Regions from separate parts of the Microbulbifer elongatus genome, predicted to be linked through region 2. Evidence: predicted binding sites of a transcription regulator. Region 2 holds the regulator's gene; each other region holds the start of a gene.
What was found. Region 2 encodes sigma-54, which starts transcription at its own class of promoters, with help from an activator protein. Its sites were predicted from a motif close to TGGCACANNNNTTGCNNT; they were not measured.
Positions count from the first base shown of each region.

Region 1: a site for sigma-54 is predicted at 1,747-1,764, ahead of glnA (glutamate--ammonia ligase). Genes of this name have one in related genera too.
Region 3: a site for sigma-54 is predicted at 1,476-1,493, ahead of LRR79_RS16715 (DUF1328 domain-containing protein). Genes of this name have one in related genera too.

Region 1 is NZ_CP088953.1:953,736-956,977, reverse strand. It holds gene LRR79_RS03960 (DUF4124 domain-containing protein) at 1-69, opposite strand, end outside; gene glnA (glutamate--ammonia ligase) at 280-1,683, opposite strand; gene thiI (tRNA uracil 4-sulfurtransferase ThiI) at 2,074-3,242, shown strand, end outside.
Region 2 is NZ_CP088953.1:1,835,229-1,838,470, forward strand. It holds gene rapZ (RNase adapter RapZ) at 1-84, opposite strand, end outside; gene ptsN (PTS IIA-like nitrogen regulatory protein PtsN) at 200-661, opposite strand; gene hpf (ribosome hibernation-promoting factor, HPF/YfiA family) at 717-1,010, opposite strand; gene LRR79_RS07530 (RNA polymerase factor sigma-54) at 1,220-2,683, opposite strand; gene lptB (LPS export ABC transporter ATP-binding protein) at 2,914-3,242, opposite strand, start outside.
Region 3 is NZ_CP088953.1:4,064,574-4,067,815, forward strand. It holds gene LRR79_RS16710 (mechanosensitive ion channel family protein) at 1-1,018, opposite strand, end outside; gene LRR79_RS16715 (DUF1328 domain-containing protein) at 1,555-1,731, shown strand; gene LRR79_RS16720 (hypothetical protein) at 1,775-1,972, shown strand; gene LRR79_RS16725 (sigma-54 interaction domain-containing protein) at 2,043-3,242, opposite strand, start outside.

The sequences.
Region 1 (3,242 bases), 880 kb from region 2:
CGCCGGCGCCGTCAGCAGAGCGAGCAGCAAGGGCAAACCTGTGAATAACCGGGTGGTCAGACTGATCATGGGCACTCCCGCAATCCTCTTCTCAACTTACCTGTCCATATAAGGCTAGTGTACTCCTGAAGCGCCTGATTGCGTAAAACCCGGCCACAAAAAAAGCCCACACCTTGCGATGCGGGCTTTCTCGTCATCTTTGCACCTTCTCAACGGCCCTTCCCAGGGAAGAAGCCGGCGGGGCGTAGAGATGATACCTGCTATTTGGCAGGACTTACATTAGCAAGAGTAGTAAAGGTCGAACTCAACCGGGTGAGTGGTCATGTTCACGCGCTGTACTTCTTCTTGCTTCAGCTCGATGTAAGCGTCGATAGCGTCGTCGGTGAATACGCCACCTTCGGTCAGGAAGGCGCGGTCCTGATCCAGTGCGTCCAGGGCCTGTTCCAGGCTGGAGGCAACGGTCGGGTACTCGGCCAACTCTTCCGCCGGCAGGTCGTACAGGTCTTTGTCGGCAGCATCGCCCGGGTGGATCTTGTCCTTCACACCGTCGAGGCCAGCCATCAGCATTGCGGCGAATACCAGGTACGGGTTGGCAGTGGGATCCGGGAAGCGCGCTTCGATACGCTTGCCCTTCGGGCTCGGCACGAACGGGATACGGATGGACGCAGAGCGGTTACGCGCAGAGTAGGCCAAGATAACCGGCGCTTCGAAGCCCGGAACCAGACGCTTGTAAGAGTTAGTGGAAGCATTGGCAAACGCGTTCAGAGCGCGCGCGTGCTTGATGATACCGCCAACATAGTACAGAGCAGTTTCAGACAGGCCAGCGTAGGCGTCGCCTGCGAACTGGTTGGTGCCGTCTTTGCTGAAGGACATGTGGATATGCATGCCAGAACCGTTATCACCTACCAGCGGCTTGGGCATGAAGGTGGCGGTCTTGCCGTAAGCATGGGCAACGTTGTGTACCGCGTACTTCAGGATCTGAACTTCGTCCGCCTTTTTGGTCAGGGTGTTGGCGCCAACGCCGATCTCACACTGGCCAGCGGTACCCACTTCGTGGTGGTGTACTTCGATATCCAGGCCCATGGCTTCCATAGCGGAACACATGGCGGCACGAACGTCGTGCAGGGAGTCGACCGGCGGAACCGGGAAGTAACCGCCCTTAACGCCCGGGCGGTGGCCCATGTTGCCTTCCGCGAAGGAGGCGCCGGAAGACCAGGCCGCTTCTTCGGAATTGATTTTGTAGAAGGCGCCGCCCATTTCGGCACCCCAGGTGATGTCGTCGAATACGAAGAACTCGGGCTCCGGACCGAACAGTGCGGTGTCACCGAAACCGGTGGACTTCAGGTATTCCTCGGCGCGCAGTGCGATGGAACGCGGGTCGCGCTCGTAGCCCTGGCCAGTGATCGGATCAACGATATTACAGCGGATGATCACGGTGGCTTCGTCGGTGAACGGATCCAGGAAGGAGGTCTCGTCGTCCGGCATCAGGATCATGTCGGACTCATTGATGCCCTTCCAGCCAGCGATGGAAGAACCATCGAACATCTTGCCTTCTTCGAAGAACTCGCCGTCAACTTCTTTGGCGGGAATGGAAACGTGTTGTTCCTTACCTTTGGTATCGGTGAAGCGCAGGTCTACCCATTTGGCTTCGCTCTCTTTGATCAGGTCGAGCGTCTTTGACATTACAGTCCTCCAAGAATGAAAAGTTATGTTCGCGCCGATTCGCTTTATCTTGTGGCAACAGTAAAAGCAAAGAGTGTGCCAAATTGGGGCAAACCGGTAACAAAGTGATTCGGGTCGTAAGAAATGGCCACCCGGGGGAGCAATCGGGTGCAAAACAACCAAACCCCACGGCTTTTTGAGCGCCAGCACTCCCTCTCGGATCACGATAGTCCCAATATTGGTGCTCTCAAACCTCTATTTGCACTATTTTGGGGCCGAAAAGTCACAGTAAGCACCAACTTGGTGCCACAAGCAAATTCCCGATAGCGAGTTTATAATTCGCCACCTTTTCCGGGAAGCCGACAAACGGGCTCCCGGCCTCCAATTCAACCGCGGTTCCGGCACACGTCTATGCACTTCGTCGTCAAGTTTTTCCCAGAGATCACCATCAAGAGCAACCCGGTGCGCAAGCGCATGTCGCGCCAGCTCGCCGATAACCTGCGCAAGCTGATGCGCCAGCTGGATGACCGTATCAAGGTGCAGAAAGACTGGGAGAAAATCGATGTGATCGCGCCAGATGCAGTATCCCACCTTTCCGACCGTATCGAAGAGGTACTGGCGCACACCCCGGGCATCGCCAACTTTGCCCGGGTACAACAGTTTCCCCTCGGTGATCTGGACGATATCTACCAGAAGACACTGGCCATCTGGGGACCACAGCTCGCGGGTAAAACCTTCTGCGTGCGGGTAAAGCGCACCGGCAAGCACGACTTCCAGTCCCTCGACGTAGAGCAGTACGTGGGCGGCGGCCTGAACCAGAACACCGACGCCGCCGGCGTCAAACTGAAAAACCCGGATATCACCGTAAAGCTGGAGATCCGCCACGACAAGCTCAATGTGATCGAACAACTGCACCAGGGCCTCGGCGGTTTCCCCCTGGGCACCCAGGACCCGGTGATCTCTCTGGTGTCCGGTGGCTTTGACTCCACCGTGGCCAGCTACCTCACCATCAAGCGCGGCATCCGCACCCACTTTCTGTTCTTCAACCTGGGCGGGCGCCAGCACGAGCTCGGGGTAAAGGAAGTGGCCTTCTACCTGTGGGACAAATACGGTTCCTCCCACCGGGTGCGCTTTGTCACCGTGCCGTTTGACGAAGTGGTCGCGGAAATACTGGAGAAAGTGGACGACTCCTATATGGGTGTGACGCTCAAGCGCATGATGTTGCGCGCGGGCTCCATCATTGCCAAGGAGCTGGAAGTGGATGCGCTGGTCACCGGCGAAGCCATCGCCCAGGTATCCAGCCAGACCCTGAAAAACCTGTCGGTGATCGACAGCGTCACCGATACCCTGGTACTTCGCCCGCTAATCACCTCGGACAAGACCGACATCATCCGTACCGCGCGCGAGATCGGCACCGAGGAATTTGCCGCAAATATGCCGGAATACTGCGGCGTGATCTCGGTAAAACCCACCACCCGCGCAAAAATGGAGAAAGTGGAGCACGAGGAATCCCGCTTTGACTTCACCGTTCTCGACCGCGCGGTGGGCAACCGGGTAATGCAGAATATCGACCAGGTGAT
Region 2 (3,242 bases):
ACAGTTGAATCCGACGTCTTCCAGCAACTGCAGGGCAGAACTCTTGCCCGAGCCGGAACGGCCGCTGATGATGACCAATCGCATTACACTCGCGCTCCTTGCAGGTTGAGCAGGCTCTGTTTATTCGTCCGGCCAGTATAAATCAGTCACCCCCGTAAGCGGGGATGAAATACGCGCCATTGAGCGTTAGCTCAAAAAATCAGGCCGCGGCGGCGCTGTTTATGGCCAGCGCGTAGAGTTCATCGCTGCTGGTTGCGTCGCGCAGTTTTTCGCGCACGCGGCTGTCGCTGAACAGGGCGGCAATCTCCGCCAGAGTATCCAGGTGCTCCTGTTCGGAGTCCTCGGGTACCAGCAGGGCAAACAGCAGATCCACCGGCTGGCGGTCGATTGCGTCGAAATCCACGGCAGGGGAGGTGGTGCAGAGAACACCGATGGGTTTTTCACAGCCAGGTAGCCGGCAGTGGGGAATGGCGACACCTTCACCGATCCCCGTCGATCCCAGGCGCTCCCGGGCTACCAGCTGGTTGAATACCGTGTCCGTATCCAGGTCGGGGTATTGTTCCGAGATCGCCTGGGCGATATTGAGCAACAGCTTCTTCTTGCTACTCCCCGCCAGATGGCAAAGGCTCAGGCGGGGAGAGAGTAATGCTTCCAATGTCATAACGTACAGATGATCTAGCGGTGCGAATCAGCCGTTGACTCGTGTTGGTTTGAGTCTAGCGGTGACCGCGTAACTTCTCTTTGTGTTTCAGCAGCTGCCGGTCGAGCTTGTCCGTGAGCGAATCGATCGCCGCGTACATATCTTCAGACTCTGAATCGGCAAAAATATCCTTGTTGCCGTTTACGTGCACACGGGCTTCGGCTTTTCGCATCAGGTTGTCGACGGACAGGATAACCTGCGTTGTGGTGATCAGGTCATTGTGGCGGGAGAGCTTGTCCAGTTTGGTCAGGCAGTAATCGCGAATGGCCGGGGTAACGTCTACATGGTGGCCACTGATATTGATCTGCATGGATTTCTCCTCATCGGGTACAACACAATCTGGCCGCACCCCCGCACAGGGCGGCAACCCTACTAGGAAGTGCGTCAGAATGGAAGGATACACTCGCCGCCTGGCTATTGGTTGCCCAGAAAATGATCGCAGCCCGGCTGCGTCGGTGTGGGGGAGGAGGAATAGGGCGAAAATTGACGGAGCGCACGCCACTTTTGTGACTCAGACTGCTAAACCAGTCGCTTGCGCTCACTGGAAGAGGGGATGCCCATGGACTCACGGTATTTGGCGACGGTACGACGAGCGACCTTGATACCCTGGGCATCCAGCTCCTGTGTGATCTTGTTGTCAGACAGCGGCTTGCGCGGCTGCTCGCCGTCGATCAGTTTGCGGATCAGGGCGCGGATGGCTGTAGACGAGGCATCTTCGCCGGAATCGGTGCTGACGTGGCTGGAGAAAAAGTATTTGAGTTCGAACACGCCCCGTGGAGTGAGCATGTACTTCTGCGTCGTAACCCGGGAAATGGTGGACTCGTGCATACCGATGGTCTCGGCGATGTTTGCCAGTACCATGGGTTTCATGGCCTCGGGGCCCTGCTCGAAGAAGCCCTGCTGTTTTTCCACAATGCTGCTGGCCACTTTCAGAAGCGTTTCATGGCGGCTCTGCAGGCTCTTCAGAAACCAGCGCGCTTCCTGCAGATTGTCGCGCAGGTAATTGTTTTCACTGGAGTTGTCCGCCCGCTTGATCATGGCCGCATAGGCGTCGTTGATGCGCAGCTTGGGGGTGGTCTCCGGGTTGAGTTCCACTACCCAGCGGTCCTGCTTGCGGCTGACGATCACGTCGGGCACCACGTACTGGGGCTCCTCGCCCCCGAAAGCCTCGCCGGGATAGGGGGTAAGCGTCTGGATGAGACGCATGACCTCACCCAGTTGGGCTTCGCTGAGGCGTGTGCGGCGGCTGAGCTGGCGGAAGTCCCGTTTGCCCAGCAGGTCCAGATGCTGGCCCACGACGGTGACAGCCTGGACCAGCCAGGGGGTGTCTTCCGGCAGTTGCTGGAGTTGCAGCAGCAGGCTTTCACGCAGGTCCCGCGCGCCACAGCCTACGGGCTCGAGTTGCTGGATGGTTTTGAGAACCGCCATCACTTCATCAATCTCGAGCTCCATGGATTCCGCCAGCTCTTCGATGGGGGTATCCAGGGAGCCGTTGGGGGCGATGGCGTCGATCAGCGCTTCCCCGATCAACTTGTCTTCGATGGTCAGTGGGGTGAGGTTGAGCTGCCACATCAGGTGGTCCTGGAGGCTCTCGGATACCGCGTTGCGCTGCTCCAGCGCATACTCGTCCCCTTCGCTGCCGCTGTGGCTGCCACCGGAGGAATATATGTCATCCCAGCGGGTGTCTACCGGCAGGTCGTCGGGGATATCACTGTTCCAGTCACCCTCGGCGGCGGATTCGCTCTGGGCCTCTGTGGAGCGTTCTGGCGTTTCTTCCTTGCGCTCGGCGGGGGTGTTTTGATCCTGGTGCGATTCACCGGCGTGCTCGTCGAAATCGGACTCCAGCAGGGGGTTGCTGTCGAGCGCAGACTGGATTTCCTGCTGTAAATCCAGCGTCGACAGCTGCAGAAGGCGGATGGCCTGCTGCAGCTGCGGCGTCATCGTCAGCTGGGTGCCGAGTTTTAACTGGAGTGACTGCTTCATAGGGGTATGCCGGCAGAAAAATCTGGCGTGAATCCGCTACGGAGAATTTTATCTTCTCGTCGGCGGGGTAAAGCTCATTTCCTGCAGACTACCCCGGGGCGGGGCATATGACAAGGGAGCGGTTAAGCAATAAGTGTGCCGAAAAAATCGGGGTATTTGGTCACAGAGAAATTCCTGTGAATTATGTCCGCACTATTGCCAGAAACCGGGAAGTTGTTCCGCATAAAGTGTTAAATGGTGAACTCGTGTCCCAGGTAGACGTCTTTCACCTGTTGGTTCTCGGCAACGTCACGGGGGGCGCCGGAGGCGATAATATGGCCTTCGCTGACGATAAATGCGGTCTCGCAGATATCCAGGGTTTCCCGCACGTTGTGGTCGGTGATCAGCACGCCGATACCGCGGTCCTTCAGGTGGCGGATGATCTGTTTGATGTCATTGACGGAGATGGGGTCCACCCCCGCGAAGGGTTCATCGAGAAGCACGAACGCCGGGTTGGTGGCCAGGGCGCGGGCAATTTCCACGCGGCGGCGCTCGCCGCCCGACAGGGCCATGCCAAGGC
Region 3 (3,242 bases), 2.0 Mb from region 2:
CAATGCTGATTTCGCTGAAGGGCACCGTGTGTACGGTACCGTCCAGAGCGCGCATCTCCACTTTACGCAGCGTTATTTTCTCTACCACACCGGTGCGCCCGCCGACAGTCACCACGTCGTCAACCTGTAGCAGATCTTCAATCAGAATGGTAAACCCGGTAAGGAAGTCCTTCACCAGGGTTTGCGCCCCGAAACCAATGGCGATACCCAGCACACCCGCACCGGCCAGTAAAGGCATCACGTCGATCCCGATTTCCGACAGCACAACCAACAGCGACAGCACCGTAAGAAAGAACAGCAGCGCATTGCGTACCAGCGGAATCAAGGTGCGCACCCGGGCCGTGACCGCCCCCTGATTTTTACCGGTAAAATGCTCGATGGCGCCGTTGATCAGTTCCCAGATACTACTGAAGACCAGTATTACCAGCAGAATGGAGAACACCACCTCGGCCGCTTTCACCAGGCTTTCATCGTCCACCACTACCCCAAAAGTCCGGTTAAACACCAGCGACAGGGTGTACAGGGCCAGCAGCCCGGCAATGGCGTATCCCGCCAGTATCTGCAGGCGGAAGTAACTTGAAAAACGGTGGTGGTGTAATCCGAGGGCCCGCCGTACCCGACCAAACCTGCGGTCGAAGCTGCGTGCAAGCCGGCGATTGCCCCACACAAACAGCGCAATCAATGCCAGCGCGCTGCCGGTCACGATCAGCTTGGCGGCGCTGTTGGCACTGATACCCAGGGTGTCCAGCAGTTCACCATACTTATCCACAAGGCGACTGGCGGTCTGCTCGGGTAAAAGTGCGTCGGCAATGGCCAAAGGGTTTTCTCCAGCCCGCTCACTTTCGGTCTTCTGCAGGGCCTTCAGACCCTTCAGGTTCTGAATAAACTGATCGCGTTGGTTCGGGTTCTCCAGCGTCTGGATCAGGCGCTCGATTTCTTCTGTCGACATCTCCGGGCTGGCGCTTGACGCAGCGCCGGTGTCACTGACCGCTGAGTTCAATACAGATGTGCTCTGCACTTCGGCGCCAGCAAGCGCCGGGGCAAGTATCAAGAACAGAAGCAGAGCGCTTCGCACAAACAGAGACACCGGGTCATTTATCCCGGTAACACTCTCCCCCCAAAAACGATTCGTACCTGATGACTCTCCCAAAGGAATAACCTCACTCCACAAAATACAGTACTCACAATGACGAATTTTTCTGGAGAGGTGCAAAGGAAGTGCCAACCGTTGCACGCCAGTCACTGTGATTGCGACTACCCGGTACACTCCCCTTCCAGGCAAAAAAATAGGTTTCCAAATGCGTTGCCATGAGCAATACATTCTTTCCGGGCGGGCATGTTTGAGCGGCGGCCGGACCTGAATCGGTAAAAATTTCACAAACACATGAAATAAATACCGGAATCCGTTTTACCGGGTACCGAATCAACACCCCCCATCGACGCCAAACCCAGTTGCCATGGGCTTTTCAGAAAATTGGCATGGGGTTTGCGATACCACTGTCGGAACTCATGACGAAACCCAAACTCGTTTTGCTGACACACGGAGACAGAAACATGCTTGGATGGTCGATCATCTTTCTTATTATCGCGCTGGTGGCGGCACTTTTCGGATTCACCGGCATTGCCAGTGCATCCGCGGGTATCGCCAAAGTCATCTTTTTTATCTTTATCGTATTGTGGCTGATCGCCGTGGTCGCAAACGCTATTCGCGGACGGGGCCCCAAGCCCTAACAGGCTGCGTATTAGAATCACTGACATCAACCAAGGAGAAACCATGAAGATTTTCAATAAAACGGTATATATCGCACTGGCCATCACTACCGCCATGGCACTGGCGGCCTGCAGCGAAGAAAAGGATGCAGAATCCATTGGTGAAACCATCGATGAAACCGTTACCGATACCGGCAATGCCATTGAGGACGCCTGTGAAGACGTGAAGGAAAACGCAAATGCGGAAGATACGGACTGCTAACCCACAGCATCGGGCATAAAAAAGGGAGTGCACTGCACTCCCTTTTTTATTGAAAAGAAACCTGAACCACCTACTCCGGATGGAATGAATCCGTTGCCGATTGCGGCGCACCATCACCGGTGGCCTTCTCGTATTTATCCAGTTTGTTGTACAGGGTTTTCACACTGATACCCAATTGCTCGGCTGTTTCCGTTTTGTTTCCGTCGTTCTGAGCCAGTGTGCGCTCAATGGCTGCCTGTTCCAGTACGTCCAGTGGTACACCGGCCGGCACCTGAGGTACTGTGGATGCCGAGTCCCGATCTGCCTCCATATCGCCGAGAATAATATGTTCGGGCTCGATGACATTCTCTGCCAGTATGAAAGCACGCTCTACACAGTATTTCAGTTCCCGCACATTCCCCGGCCACGGGTGCTGCTCCAACAACTGCAGAGCCGCGGCACTGAATGTTTTGGCCGCCTCCTCTTCACTATTGCGGTAGACCAGAAAATGTTGCGCCAGACCGGTAATATCACCGGCACGCTCGCGCAGAGGGGGAACCCGGACCGGGAATTGGCAAAGCCTGAAGTAAAGGTCTTCGCGAAAAATGCCCTCACAGACGGCAACTTCAGGGTCGCGGTTTGTCGCCGACACGATCCGCACGTTGGTATTGCGCAGCTGACTCCCTCCCAATGGTCGATACTCACCGGTCTCAAGTACCCGCAACAGCTTGACCTGATGCTCGAGGGACATTTCCGTCACCTCGTCGAGAAACAGCGTGCCGCCTTCCGCCTGGGCAAACAGCCCTTCGTGCGCCTTGTGCGCACCGGTAAAAGCGCCCTTGGTATGACCAAACAGTTCACTCTCCACCAGTTCGGGGCTCAAGGCGCCACAGTTTACCGCCACAAACGGCGCGCGCGAGCGATCGCTGGCCTGATGGAGCGTATTGGCCACCAGCTCTTTACCGACACCACTCTCACCCACCACCAGTACATTTGCCTCGGATGCCGCCACCTTGCGCAAGGTTCGGTAAAGCTTGCGCATGGGGCGTGCCGAACCAACCAGTAGACCGTACTGATCCAGCTGGCTACCGGTGGGCGTCGCTACCGGTTCCGATTCGACTTCCAGCTCCGCGGCAACCTCTGCGATCGCCTCACTGATTTCCTCTATGTCATACGGCGCTCGAAAATGAAACCCTCCGGAACGGGAGGTCGCCTTATCCAGTGCTTCATTGGGTGTTCCGTCGCTGAGGAGAAAGAATTCACACTCCGCCAACGCGGGGGACTCCGCCAG